Linked DNA regions of Euzebya rosea. The protein of the gene in region 1 interacts with the protein of each later gene in a pairwise test. Links are inferred from orthologs where the notes say so. Each region holds a gene or a part of one and is shown on either strand. Other genes may lie near its edges.

What was found.
Region 2: the proteins of rlmB (region 1) and tsaE interact in binary tests that used the Escherichia coli proteins (3 or more experiments, as listed by UniProt). The link is inferred for Euzebya rosea from one-to-one orthologs.
Region 3: the proteins of rlmB (region 1) and CUC05_RS09650 interact in binary tests that used the Escherichia coli proteins (3 or more experiments, as listed by UniProt). The link is inferred for Euzebya rosea from one-to-one orthologs.

The regions. Positions count from the first base shown.
Region 1 is NZ_PGDQ01000006.1:419,337-426,692, forward strand. What follows is about bases 2,416-5,167. They hold rlmB (23S rRNA (guanosine(2251)-2'-O)-methyltransferase RlmB), read left to right. Parts: upstream 2,416-3,270; coding sequence 3,271-4,065; downstream 4,066-5,167. Other genes in these bases: ispF (2-C-methyl-D-erythritol 2,4-cyclodiphosphate synthase), read left to right, coding at 2,416-2,847; CUC05_RS24670 (hypothetical protein), read right to left, coding at 2,890-3,099; sigH (RNA polymerase sporulation sigma factor SigH), read left to right, coding at 4,322-4,954; CUC05_RS11005 (hypothetical protein), read left to right, coding at 5,039-5,167. Also shown: CUC05_RS10975 (CarD family transcriptional regulator), read left to right, coding at 22-504; CUC05_RS10980 (PIN/TRAM domain-containing protein), read left to right, coding at 552-1,673; ispD (2-C-methyl-D-erythritol 4-phosphate cytidylyltransferase), read left to right, coding at 1,670-2,365; more of ispF, read left to right, coding at 2,368-2,415; more of CUC05_RS11005, read left to right, coding at 5,168-5,602; pepN (aminopeptidase N), read left to right, coding at 5,688-7,356. UniProt on the Escherichia coli protein: Specifically methylates the ribose of guanosine 2251 in 23S rRNA.
Region 2 is NZ_PGDQ01000009.1:163,002-170,526, forward strand. The notes cover bases 2,928-5,848. They hold tsaE (tRNA (adenosine(37)-N6)-threonylcarbamoyltransferase complex ATPase subunit type 1 TsaE), read left to right. Parts: upstream 2,928-4,074; coding sequence 4,075-4,623; downstream 4,624-5,848. Other genes in these bases: CUC05_RS13970 (hypothetical protein), read left to right, coding at 2,928-3,078; CUC05_RS13975 (enoyl-CoA hydratase-related protein), read right to left, coding at 3,168-3,920; tsaB (tRNA (adenosine(37)-N6)-threonylcarbamoyltransferase complex dimerization subunit type 1 TsaB), read left to right, coding at 4,623-5,354; rimI (ribosomal protein S18-alanine N-acetyltransferase), read left to right, coding at 5,351-5,848. Outside these bases: CUC05_RS13950 (hypothetical protein), read left to right, coding at 1-102; CUC05_RS13955 (aminotransferase class IV), read left to right, coding at 126-944; CUC05_RS25350 (DUF2510 domain-containing protein), read left to right, coding at 1,099-1,818; CUC05_RS13965 (P1 family peptidase), read left to right, coding at 1,865-2,827; more of CUC05_RS13970, read left to right, coding at 2,824-2,927; more of rimI, read left to right, coding at 5,849-5,884; tRNA (adenosine(37)-N6)-threonylcarbamoyltransferase complex transferase subunit TsaD, read left to right, coding at 5,884-6,900; CUC05_RS14000 (GNAT family N-acetyltransferase), read left to right, coding at 6,911-7,525. UniProt on the Escherichia coli protein: Required for the formation of a threonylcarbamoyl group on adenosine at position 37 (t(6)A37) in tRNAs that read codons beginning with adenine.
Region 3 is NZ_PGDQ01000006.1:122,830-130,276, forward strand. What follows is about bases 1-2,843. They hold CUC05_RS09650 (NAD(P)H-hydrate dehydratase), read left to right. Parts: upstream 1-554; coding sequence 555-2,132; downstream 2,133-2,843. Other genes in these bases: acpS (holo-ACP synthase), read left to right, coding at 1-268; alr (alanine racemase), read left to right, coding at 2,137-2,843. In the rest of the region: more of alr, read left to right, coding at 2,844-3,261; CUC05_RS09660 (AI-2E family transporter), read right to left, coding at 3,333-4,565; CUC05_RS09665 (M18 family aminopeptidase), read right to left, coding at 4,625-5,929; CUC05_RS09670 (multifunctional oxoglutarate decarboxylase/oxoglutarate dehydrogenase thiamine pyrophosphate-binding subunit/dihydrolipoyllysine-residue succinyltransferase subunit), read right to left, coding at 5,929-7,447. UniProt on the Escherichia coli protein: Bifunctional enzyme that catalyzes the epimerization of the S- and R-forms of NAD(P)HX and the dehydration of the S-form of NAD(P)HX at the expense of ADP, which is converted to AMP.

The DNA.
Region 1 (7,356 bases):
AGTCGGACAGGGGAAGTGCATATGACCTACACCGTTGGCGACACTGTTGTGTATCCGCATCACGGCGCCGCAGTGATCGAGCGTGAGGAGACGCGGAAGCTGCTGGGGGAGGAACGGTCATATCTGGTCCTGCGACTGACCTACGGAGACCTGACGATCAAGGTCCCGGCTGACCAGACGGACGAGGTCGGCATCCGACAGGTGTGCGACGACGCACAGATCAAGAAGGTCATCGAGGTCCTCTCGATGCGCGGGGCGAAGGTCCCCACCAACTGGTCGCGTCGCTTCAAGGCGAACAACGAGAAGCTCAAGGGCGGCGACATCATGAAGGTGTCGGAGGTCGTCCGCGACCTGGCCCTCCGCGAGGGCGACAAGGGCCTCAGCGCCGGCGAGAAGCGCATGCTCTCCAAGGCGCGGCAGGTGCTCGTGTCCGAGCTCGCTGCGGCCCTCGACAAGTCCGACGAGGACGCCGAGGCCTACCTCGACGACGTCCTCACGGCGTAGGGTCCACGCCCACGCCAGACAACACCCCGCCCGGAGACAGCTCGGACATGGCACGGTCATCGTCTGACGTCCCGGGCGGCGTCGTTTTCGTCGAGCTGATCCGGCTGGCGGTCGTGGTGCTCGCCACGGCCATCTCCCTGGACGTGTCCTCACGCATGGGGGCAGACGAGGGGGCCGGGCAGCTCGTCCTGACCGCGCTCGGCGCCGGTGTCGGCTACGTCGTCGGTGGCGTCCTCGGCCGATTCGCGCAGTCGCGGATGTCCGACGTCGAGCGGACCCTCCAGGAGGTCTCCGCCAGCGAGATCGTGGCCGGAACGGCCGGCATGCTCCTCGGCCTGGTCATCGCCGCGGGGGTCACCTGGCCGGTCCTGCTGTTCGGGGGCAAGGCCTTCACCGTCCCCATGGCCGTCATCGTGATGGCCACCATGGCCTGGGCGGGGATGCGGCTGGGTCGCAGCCGAGCCGGCGACCTGCTCCGGTTCCTCGGTGCGGGAGGTCGCCTGCCCTCCAGCAGCGGCCGGGCCCGCGGGTCGGCCTACAAGCTGCTCGACAGCTCGGCGCTCGTCGACGGTCGCCTGGTCGACGTCTGCCGCGACGGGTGGATGGAGGGGATCCTGCTCGTGCCCGAGTTCGTCCTCTACGAGCTGCAGGGCCTCGCGGACTCCGCGGACCCGGAACGTCGAGGCAGGGGGCAGCGGGGGCTGGACACCCTTGCCTCGCTCCAGCGGCTGTCCTCGATCGGGGTCGAGGTGCTCGAGGACGACCCCGGTGGAGAAGAGGTCGACACCAAGCTGCTCAAGCTCGCCCGTCTCCGCGGCACCCCGCTCGTGACGACCGACGGGAACCTGGCGCGGGTCGCGGAGGTGCAGGGCATCCCCGTGCGCAACCTCCACAGCCTCGCCGAGAGCCTGCGACCGCCGGTCCTTCCCGGGCAGGTACTGCCCCTGACGGTGGCGAAGCGGGGCCGGGAGGAGGGGCAGGGGGTCGGCTACCTGCCCGACGGCACCATGGTGGTCGTCGAACGTGCGGGCGACCGCATCGGTGACGACCTCTCCGTGGAGGTCACGAGCATCGTGTCGACGTCCCGAGGCCGGATGTTGTTCGCGTCGGTGCTCGAGGCCGATGATCCGACACCCCGGCCACGGCTGCTGCGGGGCGACGCCGGATGAGCGGACGCCCGGCGATCCGCGTCGGGCTCGTGATCGTGGCCGCGGGATCGGGTACACGGCTCGGCCACGACCATCCCAAGGCGTTCGTCGAGCTCGGCGGCCGCAGCCTGCTCGCACATGCCCTCGATCGGCTGGCGTCGGCAGCCGACGACGTTGTCGTCGTGGGTCCACCCACCCACATGGAGCAGGCCCTGGCGCAGGTCGAGCGGATGGGACCCGGCACACGGGTCGTGCCCGGCGGCGCCACCCGGACCGGCTCGGTGGCGGCGGGGATGGCTGCGCTGGGCGCGGTCGACGTCATCGCCGTGCACGACGCTGCGCGGCCCCTGGTGGACGCCGCCGCCTTGCGGCGGGCAGTCGCCGCGGTGGTGGACGGCGCCGACGCATCGGCTCCAGCCCTCCCGGTCACCGACACGCTGAAGGAGGTCGCCGACGGAGAGGTGGTGATCCGCACCGTCGACCGCGCGTCCCTGCGAGCCGTCCAGACCCCGCAGGTCTTCCGTGCCGAGGTGCTCCACGCAGCGCACGCCCGAGGGGTCGACGCGACCGACGACCTCGCCCTCGTCGAGGCGGGGGGCGGCACGGTGGTGTTGGTCCCGGGGAGCGCCCGCTACCTGAAGGTGACCTATCCCGACGACCTGCTGCTGGCCGAGGCCTTCCTCGCGTCGGGCGACCACGAGGAGCGCGCGTGACCATCCGCATCGGACAGGGCGTGGACGCCCACGCCTTCGCCACCGACGAGCGGCCGCTCCGGCTCGGCGGCGTGGTCATCCCGGGGGCACCGGGCCTCGATGGTCACAGTGATGCGGACGTGGTCCTGCATGCCATCGTCGATGCGCTGCTGGGCGCCGTCGCGATGGGTGACATCGGCGACCTCGTGGGCGTCGACGAACCCGGGACGAAGGGGGCGGACAGCGCCACCTTCGTCGCGCTGGCCCGCGATCGGCTGGCCGCCGAGGGGTGGCGGACGGTCAACGTCGACGCCACGGTGCTGGCCCAGAAGCCACGCCTGTCGCCGCATGTCCCGGCGATGCGGCGTGCGACGGCCGAGGCCCTCGCCGTGCCCGTCGACGCGGTGTCGGTCAAGGCAACGACGACTGATCGGCTCGGGATGGTGGGCCGCGGGGAAGGGATCGCCTGCACGGCGGTCGTCCTGGTGGAACGGGTGCGCTGACCCCGACGAGCGGTCGGGACGTCCGCCGAGCGCCCGGTGGGGCTAGAGGATGGCCATCGCCGCGAGGCCCAGCCCCGTCAGGCTGCAGAGCACCGCGAAAAGGGCGCGCTTCACTCGCTCGTTGCGGTGGTAGTTCTGGGTCGAGAAGCCGAACGCCTGACGTTCGACCCGACGGATGACCTGTTCGTCGCGCAGGCGGGACAGGACGTTCTGGCGTGGCGGGGTGTAGTCCATCGCCTTTTCATCGGTCACGGACCACCCGTCCTTTATTACTTTCTGCCGTCGACGAATACACGCTGTCGTCACCCCTCGAGCCCGTTCGGCGTCAGTCATTCAGCGTACCCGCCCCTGGTGGTCGTGCCCGGACGTCACGGTGCGTGCGGCTGTGCACACGGGTCAGGGGCGGCGCCGTACGGTGGAGGGGTGAGCCCACGCAACCGTCGACCGTCTCGCCCGACCACCACCCGTCCATCGGAGGTCCGCGGTGGCGACGGTCGATCCGACCGCTACGTGATCCCGGGCCGGCAGCCCGTTCGCGAGGCGATCCGCGCAGGTCGCGACCTCGAGGCGGTCATCATCGACACCCGCCAGGTCGACGCCCTGGCAGACCTGGCGCAGGCGGCTGCGGATGCGGGGGTGACGCTGCGCACCGCGAGCAGGGACGAGATGGATGCGTTGACCGGAGAGGTGCGCCACCAGGGGGTCGTTGCCCTGGCCGCCCCGTTCGCCTACGCCTCCATGGATCGGCTCGCCACCGCCGACCTCGTCCTGGTCCTCGACGGCGTGACCGACCCCCGCAACCTGGGGGCCATCGCGCGCGTGGCCGAGCAGGCGGGCGCTGGTGGCATCGTGATCCGGTCCAAGCGAGCCGCGTCGCCGTCCCCTGCGGCAGAGAAGGCCGCGGCCGGTGCGCTCTCGTGGGTGCCGGTCGTGGTCGCCACCAACATCACCAGGGCCGTGGAGGAGCTTCGCGACCACGGCTTGTGGTCCCTCGGGCTCGCGGGGGACGCTCCCCGGACGATCTGGGACGAACCCCTGCTGGACGAGCGCGTGGCGCTGGTCATCGGCGAGGAGGGTGCCGGTCTGTCGCGCCTCGTCGCGGAACGGGTGGACGCGCTGGTCTCCATCCCGATGGCGGGCAGGCTCGACTCGCTGAACGCGGCGACCGCCACCGCGGTCACCGCCTTCGAGTGGTCACGGCGCCATCACAACGGGTAGTCGAGCGTTGCAGTGGGTGCGCGGCTCGAGGTGCGGTCGCGCGGTTGGCGCCCGACCCGCTCGTGACGGATCCCAAGCCCGCCCTCGACGGCTCGTGACTCTTACGGTATTTTGCCAGTGACTAGTCGTGACTACGTAAACTCTCGGCAACGCGCTGCCAACGGGGGTTTGCAGTTGCTGACTACCGCCGCAGTACCAGCCGCCGCTCATGGAGGGCAACTTGCCGCCGACCGCAGTACCCAGCCACAGGACCAGCATGGGTTCGTCGACCCCGCTCGGAGGTGCTGCTGCCAGCGACGAGGAGCTGGTCTCCAGGACCTGGAACGGCGACAGCGAAGCCCTCGACCAGCTGCTGGACCGATACCGCGGGTTCGTCCGCATGAAGGCTCGTTCGTACTTCCTCGTGGGTGCCGACCGCGAGGACGTCGTGCAGGAGGGCATGGTGGGCCTCTACAAGGCCATCCGTGACTACGACCCGACGCACGAGGCGTCCTTCAGGGGGTTCGCCGAGCTCTGCGTCGTCAGGCAGATCATCACGGCGATCAAGACCGCGACGCGCCAGAAGCACGCGCCCCTGAACTCCTACGTGTCCCTGCACGCCAAGGTCAGCGACGAGGACTCCGACACCGAGCTGGGCGAGCAGTTCGACGGGGGCGAGGACCCAGCCGACAGCATCGTGCAGCAGGGTGAGATGGCCTCCATCCGCAGCTACTTCGGCCAGATCCTCTCCGACCTCGAGGCCGAGGTGCTGCAGCGCTACCTCGACGGGGAGACCTACGCCGAGATCGCCGAGGGACTCGAGCGCCAGGTCAAGTCCATCGACAACGCCATCCAGCGCATCAAGCGCAAGCTGGAGGGTTACCTCGAGGAGCGCAAGGTCCTCGTCTGATGGTGTGACGGTGCGTGCAGAACGACTGAACCGGTTGTAGTCCATCGTCGCCCGGTGTGGCGGACCGCGGTAGCGTCGGATGACGTGACGCACCTCGACCACACCACGATCACCGATCGACTCGAGCGAATCGCCCGGGCCATCGAGCTCGGGTGCGTGGCGGCCGACACCGCCCCGCACGCAACCGTGCGGCAGGCGTTGGTGGACACCGTGTGGGAGGCGGTTGCCCTCGGCCACCAGCTGACCCGGGACGTGGCCTACGACGACCTGTGGAGCGAGCTGGACGGCCTGCTTGCCCGCTGGGACCAGATCCGTGGGTGCGCGGAGGCCGTGGCGTTGATCGACGGTGCCGTGATCGGTGCCGCCGTCGCGGCTGCCGACACCGTGGAGACGCTGACCGTCCTGCGGGACGCGATCGACACCATCGACGACACCCAGCTCGTGCTTGCCGCCCGTCCCGGCGAACAACCGGCCACGACCCAGCTGGCCAGCGCCATGGCGACCCTGGAATCGGCTGGTGATCGGGCGTTCGTGGCCGCCCTCGGCAACGACGTGCTCGGTCGCCTCGACGCCGCCATGGCCCTGCTGACCACCTGCGCCGCACGGGCCAGCCGGGAACGCACGATCGCCCGAACACGCCGCCGCTGACCCGCACGCCCGGTCGGTTGGCGCGACGGCGACGAGGGGTAGCCTGCAGAGCCGACCCAAGAGCCCGCCCGATCGAAGACACGCCTTGAAATCATCAAACCTGACCAGGGACGAAGCCGCTGTCCGCGCCGACCTGATCCGGAACGTGGCCTACGAGATCGACCTCGACCTGACCGGGACCGAGGACGACACGTTCACCTCCACGGTCCGGATCACCTTCGACGCCAACGACCCGTCCGCCGAGACCTTCCTCGACCTGGCCGCTCGCCGGGTCGACTCCGTCGTCGTCAACGGGACCGCGGTGGAAGATGCCTACGCCGACGGGCGGATCCGCCTGACCTCCCTCGCCGACCACAACGTGGTCGAGGTCTCGGCGCAGTGCGCCTACAGCCGTTCGGGTGTCGGCATGCACCGGTTCGTCGACCCTGTCGACCAGGAGGTGTTCCTCTACACCCAGTTCGAGCCGCAGGACGCCCACCGCGTCTACGCGTGCTTCGACCAGCCCGACATCAAGGCCCCCATCACGATGTCGGCCACGGCACCCGCCGGGTGGGAGGTCGTGTCCAACGCACGCGTGGCCTCGCGTCCCGATGCGGGCACCGCGGGCCGCTGGGCCTTCGAGCCGACCGAACCCATCTCCACCTACATCTCGGCGCTCGTGGCAGGGCCCTACCACCGTGTCGACGCCCGTCACGGCGACGTGGAGCTCGGCATCTACTGCCGCAAGTCGATGGCGGAGTACCTCGACCCGGACGAGATCATCGAGCTGACCGCCCAGGGGCTCGACTACTTCGCCGAACGCTTCGACATGGCCTACCCCTTCGGCAAGTACGACCAGCTGTTCGTGCCCGAGTTCAACTTCGGTGCCATGGAGAACCCCGGGTGCGTCACGTTCAGCGAGCGGTACGTCTTCCGTTCCAGGGTGACCCAGGCGGCCCGGTTGTCCCGCGCGAACACCATCCTGCACGAGATGGCCCACATGTGGTTCGGCGACCTCGTCACCATGCGGTGGTGGGACGACCTCTGGCTCAACGAGTCGTTCGCCACGTTCATGGCCCACAAGGCCGTGGCCGAGGCCACACGGTTCGGCGAGGACTCGTGGGCCGACTTCGCCCATTCGATGAAGGCATGGGCCTACCAGCAGGACCAGCTGCCGAGCACGCATCCCATCGTCGCCGACATCCTCGACACCGAGTCGGTGATGGCCAACTTCGACGGCATCACCTACGCCAAGGGCGCCAGCGTGCTCAAGCAGCTGCACGCCTGGGTGGGTGAGGACGCGTTCATCGAGGGCCTGCGCGATCACTTCCAGCGCCACGCGTGGGGGAACGCGGAGCTGGCGGACTTCCTCGACGCCCTCGAGGGACCGTCCGGCCGTGCGCTGGGCTCGTGGTCGAAGTCCTGGCTCGAGACCGCCGGCGTGGCGACGCTGTCGGCCCGGATCGACACCGACGACGACGATGTCATGACCGCCGTGGAGATAGCCCAGGTGGCACCGCCCGCGCATCCGACCCTGCGTCCGCACCGGTTGGGCATCGGCCTGTACGCGACCGCGGATGGTGTGCTGATGCGAACCGACTTCGTCGAGGTCGACATCGACGGGCCGTCGACCACGGTCGACGCGCTGGCGGGACGGCCCCGACCGGACCTGCTCCTCCTCAACGACCAGGACCTGGCCTACGCCAAGGTTCGCCTCGACAGCCGCTCGATCGAGGCGCTGGAACGGTCCCTCGGCACGATGTCCGACGGTGTCG
Region 2 (7,525 bases), on another replicon or contig:
CCGCTTCCCGCGGACTTCGGGGTCGGGCTGAGCGCGTTCCCCACCCAGCCGGCGTCGGTACGGGTCGGCACCATCATCCGTCCGGTTCCGGACCGAGGGTGACCACCGGGTAGCCTTCTGCCACCATGAACACGCGGGACACAGAGGGTCGTGCCGTGGTCGACGGCGTGGCCATGCCGTTGGCCGTCGCTCGCCTCGCCCTGACCGACGACGGCGTTGCCCGCGGCGACGGTGCGTTCGAGACCATCGGGGTGTGGGACGGTCGAGCCTTCCGCCTCGAGGACCACCTGGCCCGGCTGGCCGCGTCGCTGGAGGCCAGCGCCCTGCCCGCCGCGGACCTCGAGCTGATCGCCGAGGAGGTCCACCAGCTGCTCGCCCGCGCGCCGGGGGATGCCGCGCTGCGGATCTACGTGACCGGGAGCGGCACCCGGGTGCTGACCCTCGCCCCACAACCGGTCCGTCCCGATCCGACCGTGCTGTCGTTGCAGCCCGGCCCGTGGATCAGCCCACGTGACGGCTACGCCGCTGCCGGCGCCAAGACCATGTCCTACGGCCCCAACATGGCCGCGACACGTCGCGCCAGGGAAGCCGGAGCCGACGACGCCCTGCTGTACTCCGTGCCCGACCGCCACGTGCTGGAGGGCCCCACGTTCGGGGTCGTGTTCGTGGCGCGGGGGGTCGTGCACGTGCCGTCGGAGGACCTCGGCATCGTCCCGTCGATCAGCCGACGGACCCTCGTCGACATCGCCATGGCCCACGGCCTGGACGTGCTGCACGGGACCTGGCCGGTCGACGTGCTCGCCGACGCCGACGAGTTGATCGTCTCCTCCTCCATCCGCGACGCCATCGCGGTGCAGCGGGTGGACGACTGGACCTTCGGCCGTGCCCACCCCGTGCGGGACATGCTGAGCCGCGAGCTGATGATTCGGCGGCGCGGCCGATGATGGCCTCGGCTCGCCCGGACCGCGTGCCGTCGACGTCTGTGATCGGCGCCCGTGCCATACGCTGTCAGCCGACTGCGTCCCCACGGACGCCCGCCGAGCCCCGAGGCGCTAGCCTGCGGGCACGCCCAGCCCCACCACCCCCGAGGAGATCCGCGTGAGTGAGTCAGACGCGCCAGCCGCTGACTGGTATCCCGACCCCTCCGGTCGCTTCCAGTTCCGCTACTGGGACGGCGAGGCCTGGACCGGACACGTGTCCACCGACGGCAAGACCGACTGGGACCCGCCCGGGGACGGCGACGCCGAGCAGGCCGACGACGCGGCGGCATCCGATGCGGGTGCCGACGACAGCGCGTGGGCACCTGCCGCCGATGACGCCGAGCCGGCCGCCGAGGTGTCGGCCGAGGGCGACGGCGCGACGCCCGTCGAGCAGGTTGCCGCCGACTCGACCCCTGCCGAGGCTGCCGCCGACGACCAGGCCACGATCGGAGAGGACGAGCCGGGCGACACCAACCTGGTCGCCAACCGCCGCGCCGGTGTCGCCCAGGACGTCGAGGCCTGGCTGGACGAGGTCGCCGGACAGGTGGCCCCCCGCCTGAGCCGGATCAGCCCGGAATGGACCGCACAGCCCCAGGCCGAGGCCGCCCGTGCCTGCGCGTACGGGCTGCTGGTCGGCCACCTGGCCCGCCTCCACCCCCACATGAAGGCCGAGCTCGGCCAGGTCGCCGAAGCCCACCCGTCGTTCACGACGTTGCAGGCCGGTGCCCGCCTGGAGACCCTCGAGCAGATCGCTGCGGACCCCGAACGCGCTGCGGCGTGGCTCGGCCCGCTGATCGGCACCGAGGACACCGACCGCGTCAGGACGCTGTTCGACTGATCCCGGTCGGGATCACGCCGCACGGCACGACCTCGAGGACGAGCTGATGGCCCTGGGCCTGCCCGACGTGGCCGTGGGTTCGTGGACACACCCCGACGGCCACACCGGCTGCACGGTCGTCCTGCCGCCCAAGGGGTCGATGGGTGCCTGCGCCGTCCGCGGCGGGGCACCCGGCACGCGTGAGGCTGCGGCGCTCGGTCCCGGCGGGCAGGGCACCGAGTGCCACGCCGTCTTCCTGTCCGGGGGCTCGGCGTTCGGCCTCGCCGTCGGTGACGGGGTGGCGCGCTGGTGCGAGGCCCATGGCCGGGGCTACGACCGCTTCGTGACCCCCGTCCCCGTCGTCGGCGGGGCGATCGTGTTCGACCTGCACCGGCGTGGCGCGGACCGTCCCGACGCCGACAGCGGCTGGGCGGCCTGCGAGGCGGCCAGGTTCGCTGACCCCGACCAGGGCCGGGTCGGCGTGGGTGCGGGCTGCACCGTCGCCAAGTCCAGCGGCTTCCAGCACATCCGTCCGGGAGGGCAGGGCTGGGCCGTCGTCCGCGGGGGCGGCGTCACGGTCGGCGCGCTGATGGCGGTCAACGCCCTCGGCAACGTGCTGGCCGAGGACGGCACGTTCCTCGCCGGTCCCGAACGGGGAACGCCGAACGACATCGACGGGTACCCCTTCACCGACCTCGCCCCGCCCCCGCGCGCCAACACCGTCATCGGGTGCTTGGTCACCGACGCGGCCCTGACCAAGGCGCAGGCCTCACGGGCGGCCGATCTGGCCCACAACGGGATCGCCCGTACCATCGAGCCGGCGCACACCGCCTTCGACGGTGACGCCCTGTTCCTGCTGACCACCCAGGCCCGCGAGGTGCCCAACGCCTCCGACCTGGTCGCCACCCTGGCGGCCCGGGCTGTGGCAGAGGCCATCCGCTCGGCCGTCCGCGCCGCCGCCGGACAGCCCCTGGCGGTCCCCGACGACGTGCTGGCGGCCATGCAGGCCGCGCAGAAGGACGACAGATGAGTGACTTCCCAGAGGACTACCCCTACGCCAGCGTCGAGGCCGAACGACGCATCAAGGCCGTCACGACCGTGATCTCGTTCGTGTCGGTCGGCATGCTGCTGGTCGGCCTCTACCTCGCGCTGCTCACCCCGAGCATCGGGCCCGGAGGCCTGCTGACCCTCATCGGGTTCGTCGCCCTCATCTTCCTGCCCTTCATCGGCAAGCGCATGCGCAACGCCGCGCTCGCCCGCGAGGCCGGCCAGGACGCCTGAGCGGTCCCGCCGGCCCCTGTGCCCGGCCCCGACTCGGTCAGCTGAACTGACCGACCCGGGCCTTCAGCTGAACTGACCGACCCGGGCCTTCAGCTGAACTGACCGACCCAGGCCTTCAGCTGGTCGGAGGACGCCGAGGCGGCCTGTGCCCACGACTCGTACTCCAGCACCGCGTCGAGGTCGTCGGTGGCCACCGCCAGGTCGACCGCCTTCGTGATGTGTCGTGCCAGCTGGGGGTCGACCTCGGCGAACCGGCCTGCGAGGGTCAGGGCCTCGGCGACCACGTCCTCGTGGGGCCCCTCGGCCAGCCCGTGCGCAACCGCGGCCTCGGCGTCGAGCATGTCGCCCAGCAGCAGGGTCCGCAGCGCCTTCGACGCGCCCATGGCCCTGACCAGGAACCAGGTGCAGCCGCCGCCCGGGTGCAGCCCGATCCGCGAGAACGTGGCACCGAACTTGCCGTACGGGCCGGTCAGCCGGATGTCGCAGGCCATCGCCAGGTTCAGGCCGGCCCCGACCGCTGCCCCGTTGACCGCGGCGATCGTGGGGAACGGCAGCTCGCGGATGGCCAGGAACGCCCGGTAGTAGCCCTGCAGGTCGGCATGGACCTGCTGCACCGAGCGGTCGGACTCCCCGAACAGCTGGGGCAGGTCCGCCCCGGCGCAGAACCCCTTGCCGGCACCGGTCACGACGAGCGTCCGGACGTCGCGGTCCACCTTGAGCTCGGCTGCGGTCGCGATCATCTCCGCGGCCATCTCGAAGCCCATCGCGTTGCGGCGCTCGGGATCGTTCAGGGTCAGCAGCCGGACGCCGGGGGATGGTTCGGTCAGCTCGAGCAGGGACATGTCAGGAGGCTCCTCGGAGGGTGTGGGGATGTCAGCGGAAGGATGGTGGGGCGACCGTGTCGTGTCGGTCGTGCTGTCCGCAGGGTCGCACGAGACGCGGTGACTACACTGACCGTCCGCATGCACATGCCTTCGACCCCATGCGCGCTTCCCCTTGAGTCGTCATCTCGAGCTGATCACCACCGCCCCTGCGCAGACCCACGAGGTCGCCGGGATCCTCGCCGATGCCGCCGTCGTCGGGGACGTGATCGCGCTGACCGGTGAGCTCGGGGCCGGCAAGACCTGCTTCGTGCAGGGGGCGGCGAAGGCCCTCGGGGTCACCGAACGGGTGACCAGCCCCTCCTTCATCCTCCGCAAGGAGTACGAGGGACGGCTGCCGCTGCTGCACCTCGACGTCTACCGGCTGGAGAGCCTGCAGGAGGTGCTCGACCTGGGCTTCGGCGATGCGCTGGACAACCAGCGGGTCACCTTCGTGGAGTGGGGCGACGCCATGGCCCCGCTGCTGCCGACCGATCACCTCGAGGTCGAGCTGCACCTGCCGGAGCTCGACCCCGTCGGCGCCGCCAGCGCTGCCTCGGCCGGCGACTGGCAGCCCGAACCCCGTCGGATCGTCCTGCGATCCCACGGCCCGTCGTGGACCCGTCGGCTGGCCGAGCTCGAACCGCGGCTGCGCCGTTGGGCCCCGCAGGAAGGAGACGCCTGATGCTCGTCCTCGGCGTCGAGACCTCCACTCCCGCCGCCAGCGTCTGCCTGGCCACCGAACAGGGCGTGGTCGCCTCCACCTCCCTCGGCAGCGGCCTGCCGCACCTCCAGCGTGCCCACGGCCGCTTCGTCACCGAGGCCATCAGCTGGTGCCTGCGGTCCGCCGAGCTCGTCCCCGACGACGTCAAGGGCGTCGCGGTGTCGCTCGGCCCCGGTTTGTTCACCGGCATGCGCGTCGGCATCGCCACCGCGCAGGCGTTCGCGCACGCACGCCAGCTGCCCGTGGTCGGGCTTGCGTCCCTCGACCTGCTCGCCTTCCCGCACCGGCACGCGCACGGGGTCATCTGCAGCGTCATCGACGCCAAGCGCGGTGAGCTGTTCTGGGCGCTGTACCGCTGCGCCCCGGGCGGCGTCCAGCGGGTGACGGAGTTCCGCACGGGACGGCCCGAGACGCTGGCCGGCGAGCTCGAGGCCATCGGCGAGGACGTGCTGTGCGTCGGTGACGGCGCGATCGCCCACGCCGGGCTGCTGGCCAGCGTCGGCGCGGAGATCGGTGGCGTCGGCTCGGCCCACCCGTCCGCCCAGGCGCTGGTGGAGCTCGCGCTGCCGCGGTTCCTCCGGGAGGAGACCCGCCGGCCCGAGGAGCTGACCCCCACCTACATCCGCCAGGCCGATGCACAGATCAACTGGGCCAAGCGCGGGGCGCTGCACGGTGGGACGGCCGGCGCGTGACCGCCGTGACCGTACGGCCGATGGAGGCCGACGACCTGCCGGTGGTGCTCACCATCGAGCACGCCGTCCAGCCCCAGCCGTGGACCGAGGGCCTGTTCCGGGCCGAGCTCGCCGAGCCGACGCGTGCCTACCGGGTCGCCGTCGACGACGCCGGGCAGGTGCTCGGCTTCGGGGGCATCCTCGTGGCCGTCGACGAGATGCACGTCACCACGCTGGCCACGTCCGCCGACCACCTCCGCCGTGGCATCGCCTCCCACCTGATGGTGGCCCTGATGGAGGAAGCGCGGACGCGTGGGGCCACCGCCGCCACGCTGGAGGTCCGCACCGAGAACCAGCCGGCACAGCGGCTGTACGCCCGCTTCGGCTTCGCCCCGGTCGGGGTGCGTCCCGGCTACTACGCCGCCACCGGTGAGGACGCCCTGATCATGTGGGCCCACGACCTCGACGGGTCCGAGTGCGCCGCCCGGCTGGACCGCCTCAGGGCCGCCCTGTCCCCCGTCCGAACCACCACCCTCGAAGGAGTCCGCTGATGCTGGTCCTCGGGATCGAGACGTCCTGCGACGAAACCGCCGTGGCGCTGGTCGAGGACGGCACCACCGTCCGCTCCAACGTCATCGGCACCCAGTTCGAGCACCACCGCCCCTTCGGTGGGGTCGTCCCGGAGATCGCCGCCCGCGCGCACCTGGACATGATGCTGCCCGCGATCGACCGCGCGTTCGTCGAGGCGGGGGCCACCTACGCCGACGTCGAGGGCGTGGCCGTCACGGCGGGGCCGGGCCTGGTCGGGGCGCTGCTGGTCGGCGTGGCCGCCGCCAAGTCCATCGCGCTGGCCCACGACCTGCCGTTCATCGGCGTCAACCACCTCGAGGGGCACGTCTGCGCCACGCAGCTGGAGTTCGGCCACCTCGAGCCGCCGATGATCAGCCTCATCGTCTCCGGGGGGCACACCTCGCTGGTGCTGCTGGACGCCGAGGGGCGCTTCGAGACGATCGGCCAGACCATCGACGACGCGGCTGGCGAGGCGTTCGACAAGATCGCCCGGTTCATGGGGCTGCCGTTTCCCGGCGGGCCCGAGATCGACAAGCTGGGCCGCACGGGTGACCCGACGGCGATCGCGTTCCCCCGGGCGATGATGAACGACGGGACCCTCGACTTCTCGATGTCGGGCCTGAAGACCGCGGTCATCCGCGAGCTGCGGCGACGCGAGGCGGTGGGGGAGGAGATCGTCATGCCCGATGTCGCCGCGTCGTTCAACGAGGCGATCGTCGACGTGCTGGTCACCAAGACCCTGCGGGCGGCGGAGGCCCATGACGTGGGCACCATCACCCTGGTCGGGGGTGTGGCCGCCAACGGGCGGCTGCGCGAGGCGATGGCGGACGGCTGTGCGCGGACGGACCGTCGCCTGCTGCTGCCCCAGCCGGTCCTCTGCACCGACAACGGGGCGATGATCGCCGCTGCGGGATACAACCGACTCGTGGCCGGTGAACGGTCGCCGCTGACGATCGATGCCGACCCGGGCCTGCCGCTGGTCCCGCTCGCCGGGTAGAAGTGGTGCTGTGACGACGACCCCAGCCCGTCCCACCGCAGTGCGCCTGCGGTTGTCGGGGGTACCCGCGGTCGTCGACGCCCTGGAGCGCGACTTCGGTCGCCTGCCCGCGGGCATGTGGGATCCCCGCCACCACTACCTGCTCGATGCGCTGGACCGCCACGAGAGCCAGCGGTTCGTGGTGTGGGGCGATCACGCGCCGCGGTCCGTGGTGCACCTCGGGTTGACCGGGACGGTGCTGCCGGCCGGCCACCCCGACGGGGCGGAGGAGCTCGCGCCGTTCGTCGAGCGGTCCCGCTGGCGGATCATGATCGGGGACGAGGCGATCACCAGCGCCCTGCTGGACCTGGCGATGGGTCGGTCGTGGTGGCGCCGTCGGCCGCAGGTGCGCATCCAGCGCTTCATGACCGTGGAGCGCATGGACGGCTTCGCCGACGTGGAGGGGTTCCGGCGCGGGGCCCGGCAGGACCTGCCGTGGCTGGAGGAGTTCGCCTGCCGCCTGCACGTCGAGGACCGGATGGGGCCGCCGCTCGGCGGCAGCGCACGCGTGGCTGTGGGTCACCGGATGGGCGAGTCGGTGGATCGCGGGATGACCTGGGTCGTCGAACGTGCCGGTCGGCCCGTC
Region 3 (7,447 bases), 300 kb from region 1 along the record:
GCTGGAGCTGGAGCGGTGCGGCGAGCGGGTCGACCGGCTTGCCGCACGGTTCGCCGCGAAGGAAGCCGTCGCCAAGGCCATGGGGACGGGCATCCGCGGCTTCGCGTTCCTGGAGATCGAGGTGACCAACGACGACCTCGGCCGGCCGTCGGCGGTGCTGCTCGGCCGTGCGGCGATCACCGCCGACCGGCTGGGGATCATCGCCGTCCACCTGTCTCTAACCACCGCCACCGAAACCGTCGCCGCCTACGCCGTCGCGGAGCGGTGAGGGTGCCGGGGCGGCCCGGGCCGTGGCGCGCCCCGAGGTTGGCGTTCGGCCACGATTGTGGTCAGGGGTGCACGGGTGCTCCGTTCGCCACAATCGTCGGCGTCGACCATTCTCGGGAGTTTGGCGTTCGGCCACGATTGTGGTCAGGGGTGCACGGGTGCTCCGTTCGCCACAATCGTCGGCGTCGACCATTCTCGGGAGTTTGGCTTCCGGCCACGATCGTGGTCCGGGGCACGGCGCGGGCTGGCGGCGGCAACGCCCCGAGCGGGTGCGAGGATGGTCGGCGATGATCGACCTGTACCTGCCCGAGGACGTCCAGGCCATGGACCGGCGTGCGTTCGCGCGTGGGGTCGACCCGGCGGCGCTGATGAACCACGCGGCCCGGCACCTGGCGCAGGGCGTGCTGGCGTTGGCCGCCGAGCGGGGGATGGGGCCGTACGGCTTGCGGGTCGTCCTGCTGTGCGGCAAGGGCAACAACGGTGGGGACGGGCTGGCTGCCGCCCGGCACCTGCAGCGTCGTGGGGTCGCCCCGACCTGCGTGCTGGTCACGCCCGAGGACCAGCTCGGCGAGGACAGCGTGCGTGAGGCCGCTGCGTTGCGACGGGCCGGCGGCCGGATCGTGTCGGTGGGTGACGCCGCGGACCTCGGCGAGGCACTCGACCGGGTCCTTCGTGACGCCGACGTGGCCGTGGACTGCCTGCTCGGGACCGGCGCGTCCGGTGAACCACGCGGACCGTTCGGCGTTGCCGTGGCGGTCCTCCGCGGCGTGCACGACCGCGGCTGTCCCGTGGTGGCCTGCGACCTGCCGACCGGGGTGGACGCCGCGACCGGCCGGGTCCCCGGGGACGCCGTCGTGGCCGACCTGACCGTCACCCTCGGCGCCCACAAACAGGGCCTGTGGCTGCACCCGGCGGCCGAACACGTCGGCCGGCTGGTCCTCGGCGAGATCGGCGTCGTCGACGACGCGGCGACCCCGGTCGCCCGTGTGCTGGAGGCGGCCGACCTGCCCGTCCTCGCCCCACCTCCCGGGCCGCGTGACCACAAGCGGACCCGCGGGGTCGTCGCGATCTACGCCGGATCCGACCGCATGGCCGGCGCCGCCATCCTGTGCGCCAGGGGGGCGCTGCGGGCCGGGGCCGGGCTGATCACCGTCGCCACGCCGCGGGCGGCGGCCGACCGGATCGCCTCCGCCGTCCCGGAGGCGATGACCATGCCGCTGCCCGATGATGTCGACGGCATCGTGGCCGGCGTGCGCGAGGCGGCCGAGAAGGCACACGTCCTGGCGATCGGGCCGGGCCTGGGACTGGCCGAGGCGACCCAGGAAGCCGTTCGCCGGCTGGTCACCGACGCCGACCGCACGGTCGTGCTCGACGCCGACGGCATCAACGCCTTCCGTGACCACACCTCGCTGCTGGAGGTCAACCGGACCGTCGACCCGGGCGGCCGTCCCGAGGGCCGGCAGCTGGTCCTGACGCCGCAGGCCAAGGAGCTCGGCCGGCTGGCGGGCACGTCGGGGCACGGCGCCCACGCCCGCCGCACCGAGACCGCCGTCGAGCAGGCCCGGCGGTTCGGCGCCACCCTCGTCGCCAAGGGACCCCGCTCGGTCGTCGCCACCGCGGACGGCCGCGTGTGGATCAACGCCACCGGCGGACCGGCGCTGGCGAGCGGTGGGACCGGCGACGTGCTGACCGGGATCACCGCGGCGCTGATGGCGCAACGTCGTGACCCCGAGAGCGTGGCGGCCGCCGTCCACCTGCACGGCCTCGCCGGCGACCTGGCTGCAGGGCACCTGTCGGCCCGTTCCACCGGCGCCAGCGACGTGGCCGACCACGTCGCGGCCGCCGCCCTCGAGCTCGGGATCTGACCTCGTGACCCCTCCCCTCCACCGTCCTGTCCGGGCCGAGATCGACCTCGACGCCATCACCAACAACGCCGCCGTGCTGAACGCCCACTCCGGCGACGCCCAGCTGATGGCCGTCGTGAAGGCCGACGGCTACGGCCACGGCGCCGTCCCGGTCGCCCGGGCCGCGCTGGACGGCGGGGCGTCCTGGCTCGGCGTGGCGCTGGTGGAGGAGGGCATCGTGCTGCGCGACGCCGGCATCACGGCCCCCGTGCTGGTGCTGTCCGAACCCCCTCCGGCAGCAGCGGCGGCCCTGCTGGACGCCGGCCTGACCCCGACGGTCTACACCCACGGCTTCGCGGCGGCCCTGACCGCGGCGGCCGGTGACCGCGTGGTCGACGTGCACCTCAAGCTCGACACGGGGATGCGCCGGGTGGGCCTGGCCGAGGAGTACTGGGAGCCCGCCTTCGCTCGCCTGGCCGCCAGCCCCTCCCTTCGCGTGGCGGGCATCTGGTCCCACCTGGCCGTGGGGGACGAGGCAGGCAACCCCTTCAACGACCTGCAGGCCGAGCGGTTCGCCCGCGGGCTGGCCATGGCCGAGGCGGCCGGCCTGCGCCCGGACCTGCGGCACCTGTGCAACTCCGGTGGGACCACGCTGTACCCCGAGCTGCACCACGACATGGTCCGCACCGGGATCGCGCTGTACGGGCTGGAGGCCGCACCCGGCGTGAAGCTGGAGGGCCTGCGGCCCGCCATGTCGATCAGGGCCGAGCTGTCGCTGGTCAAGCGCGTGCAGCCGGGGGACACCGTCTCCTACGGCCGTCGCTGGACGGCGACCGAGCCGACGGTCATCGGGACGGTGCCGGCGGGCTATGCCGACGGGATCCGACGTGGCCTTACCGGCAGGGGAGAGGTGACCCACCGCGGGCGCCGCGTCCCGATGGCGGGCACGGTGTGCATGGACCAGCTGCTGGTCGACCTCGGCCCCGATGCCGACGCCGACGCCGGCGACGACGTCTGGGTGCTCGGTGGACCGGGCCCCGACCCCGTGACCGCCGAGGACTGGGCGGCCTGGCTGGACACCATCACCTACGAGGTCACGTGCGGCATCGGCGTCCGCATCCCCCGCGTCCACCTGCCCCGCTCGGGCTGACCCGGTCGACCGGACAGCCCGACCGCGTGTCGGGTTCCGGGCCGCCCGTCGAGAACACCCGACACGCGGGCTCAGCCGGGCGTGCGGTTGCGGATGTAGCCGACCGTCTGGGCCGACGCGGCGGCCACGGGGACTGCCAGGAACGCGCCGAGGATGCCCAGCAGGAACCCGCCGGTCGCCAGCGCCATGACGATGGCGAGGGGGTGCAGCTCGAGCGCCCGGCCGAGGATCAGCGGCTGGAGCAGGTTGCCTTCCAGCGCCTGCACCGCCACGACGACGCCGATGACCAGCAGCGCCGTCCCCGGGCCGTTGGTGGCCAGGGCCACGATGGCGGCCAGGAAGCCGGAGATGCTGGCACCGACGACGGGGAACAGGCCACCGAAGAAGACGATGACGCCCAGCGGCAGCGCCAGCGGGACACCCAGCAGCCACAGGCCCAGGCCGATGAACACCGCGTCGACGACGGCCACGGCCAGCTGCCCCTGGATGTAGCCGCCGATCGTGGTCCACATGCGGTCGCCGAGGATCTCGACGTCGCGGTGCAGGGCGTGCGGGAACAGGCTCTTCACCCAGCGGCCGATGGTGGGGCCGTCCTTGAGGTAGAAGAACAGCACGATCAGCGTCAGCAGCACGCTGGTCGCGCCCTGGAAGAACGCCTGGGCCACACCGAGGGCGCTGCCCGCCGCGGCGCCCACCCCGTCGGACAACCCGGTGGAGAAGCCCTCCACCAGCTCGTCGAGGTTGATGGGGTCCAGCCCGAACGGGCCGCTGCGGAGGAACTCGTCGATCTGGGTGTAGCCGTCCATGATCGACGCGCTCAACGTGTCGAGCTGGTCGCCCACGGCCGGGACGATCAGCGCACCGATCCCGCCGATGATCCCCAGCGTCCCGAGCAGGACGATGGCGGCTGCCGCGGCCGACGGCAGGCCGATCTTCTTCAGCCGGTTCACGAACGGGTACAGGACCGCCGCCGGGAACAACGCGATCACGATGGGGATCACGACGCTCGAGAGCCGGGCGATGACCACCGCCGATGCGATGACGATGATCGTGATGCCGATCCCCGACCATGCGTAGACGCCGGCGCGGACGGTCGGTCGCTCGGTCAGCGGACGGCGCAGCAGGACCTCGGCGTCCGGCCGCTCGTCGCCGGGGTGGACCAGCGCGTCGGTGTCCTCCTTGAACACGTCCTCGCCGTCGCCGCCCGGTCCCGTCTCGCTGGCCGGGGCATGGCGACGGACACGGGCCAGCCGTGCGCGCACGGCTTCGGCGCGGCGTTCGGCGGCGGTCAGCTCCCTCTCCATCTTCCCCTCACCCGGCACGGCGGGTTCCTCTCTGCCTCGGACGCGGCGGTCGAACGGCGTCAGCTTGCCATGTGTTGGGTCAACGCGCGCGTCAGGTGTGCCAGGTCCTCGGCGTGGGACTGCTCTCGGATCGAGTGCATCGACAGCAGCGGGCTGCCGATGTCGACCGTGTGGATGCCCAGCCGGGTGGCGGTCAGCGGGCCGATGGTCGAGCCGCTGGGGGAGTCGGCGCGGTTGGTGAACGCCTGGACCGGTACGTCCGCCTCGCGACAGCGGTTGATGAACCACGCGGCGGTGCCGGCGTCGGTGGCGTAGGCCTGGTTGGCGTGGACCTTCACGACGGGGCCGCCGCCCAGGCGAGGCTGGTGGCCGGGGTCGTGGCGGTCGGCGTAGTTCGGGTGCACTGCGTGGGCGGAGTCGGCGCTGACGAGGATCGACCCGGCGAACGCCCGTGGACGGGCCTGCGGATCGGTGTCGCCGCTTGCGACCACCAAGCGGGACAGGGTGTCCTCCAGCATCGCGCCGCGGGCACCCTCGGCGCTGCCGGACCCGACCTCCTCGTGGTCGTTGCAGACCACGACCTGGGTCGCCGCGGACAGCGGCGCCTCGATGATGGCGTCGACGGCGGCGTGGCAGGACACCAGGTTGTCCTGGCGGGGCGCGAACACGAACTGGTCGTCGCGGCCACCGAGGGCGGAGGGCTGGGTGTCGGCCAGGACCAGGTCCCACGCCAGCAGCTCGTCGGCGCCGACGTGGTCGGTGACCTCCTCGATGATGGAGGCGTCCTCGGCCGCAGCGGACCAGACGGGCAGCATGTGCTGCTGCGGGTTGAGCTTCAGGCCCTCGTCGTTGACGGTCCGGTTGAGGTGGATCGCCAGGCTCGGCACGCGCAGCGGCGCGCCCGGCAGGTGGACCAGCTCGATGTCGCCGTCGCTGGTGACGACCCGGCCGGCCACGGTCAGGTCGCGGTCCAGCCACGTGTAGTGCAGCGGGCCGCCGTAGACCTCGACGGCCACCTGCCGGTAGCCGGTCCGCTGGACGTCGGCGTGGGGACGCAGGCGGTAGGTGGGCGAGTCGGTGTGGGCGCCGGCGATCCGGAAGCCGGCGTCCGCCAGCGGGGCCGTCCCGACCCGGAAGGCGATGATCGAGCCGCCATCGCGGACGACGTAGCCGGCGGTCCCGGGCTCGACGGTCCAGCGCGCCCGTTCGTCGAACGCCACGAACCCGGCGGCCTCCAACCGGGCGGCCAGTCTGGCGACCGCATGGAAGGGGGTGGGGGAGGCGTCGATGAACGCCATCAGGCCCGCCGGGTCACCCGGCCGGGACTCGTGGTGGATCCCGGCCGGACTGGCGTCGTCGTGCATCACAGGCCGCCGAGCGCGTCGTCCATCAGCTTCTCCTGCTCCAGGTCATGCACGGTGTGCGACCCGGTGGCGGGGCTGGCGGACTGGAAGCGGGTGGACCGCTTCAGCGTGGGCTTGCGGTCGGCGCCGCCGCGGGCCTCGCCGACGTCCTCGCAGGCGTTGTACAGCAGCCCGCCGACGAACGGCCACGGACCCATGTTCTCGGGCTCGTCCTGCACCCACATCACGTCGGTGGCGTTGGGGTAGGCCTTGATGGCGTCCACGACCTGCTGGTGCGGCCACGGGTACAGCTGCTCGACCCGGACGACGGCCGCCGGGGCCTGCCGCTCGTCACGGGCGGCGATCAGGTCGTGGGCGACCTTGCCCGAGCACAGGACCACACGCGTCACGTCGTCGGCGGGCGGCCCGGTCGGGTCGTCGGTCCAGACCTCCTCGAACTGCCCGTCGATGAACTGCGAGGCCGGCGAGAGGACGTGCTTGGCGCGCAGCATCGACTTCGGGGAGATGACGACGAGCGGCTTGCGCACCTCACGGTGCATCTGGCGGCGCAGCAGGTGGAACCACTGGCCGGCGTTGGAGGGTTGGGCGACCTGGATGTTGTCCTGGGCGCACAGCGTCAGCCACCGCTCGATGCGGGCCGAGGAGTGCTCGGGGCCCTGGCCCTCGTAGCCGTGGGGCAGCAGCACGACGAGGCCGGAGCTCTCGCCCCACTTGTCCTCCGCCGCCGTGATGAACTGGTCGATGATGACCTGGGCGCCGTTGGAGAAGTCGCCGAACTGCGCTTCCCACATCGTCAGCGCCTCGGGCCGGACCACGGAGTAGCCGTACTCGAACCCGAGCGCGCCGAACTCGTGCAGCGGCGAGTCGTAGATCATGAACTGGCCGTGCTCGTCCTCCTCGTGGCCGGGGAGGTTGCGCAGCGGGATGTACTCCGAGCCGTCGGTGTGGTCGATCAGCACCGAGTGGCGCTGGCTGAACGTCCCGCGGCGGGAGTCCTGGCCGGCGAAGCGGACGCTGATGCCCTCCTGGACGAGGGTGCCCAGGGCGAGCATCTCCGCGGTCGGCCAGTCGACGCTGTCCTGGGCGAGCTGCTCGGCACGACGGCTGAGCAGCTTGGCCAGCTTGGGGTGCGGCGAGAAGTCGTCGGGCCAGGTCGTGAGGGCCTTGGTGATCTGCTGGAGGCGGTCCAGCGGCACACCGGTGTGGACGTGCGGCAGCACGCCGACGACCGTCGGCGTCGGGGGCAGCTCGTTGGTCTCCGGCTTGGAGCCCCTCGTCTGGTTCAGCGCGGACTCCAGCGTGTCCTGGAACCGCTCCAGCGCCTGCTCCGCCTCCTCCAGCGTCAGGTCACCGCGGTTGACGAGCTCCTCGGTGTAGACCTTGCGGACGCTGCGACGGTTGCGGATCGCCTCGTACATGATCGGCTGGGTGAACGCGGGCTCGTCGCCCTCGTTGTGCCCGTGACGGCGGTAGCAGATCATGTCCACGACAACGTCGCGGTGGAAGCGCTGGCGGTAC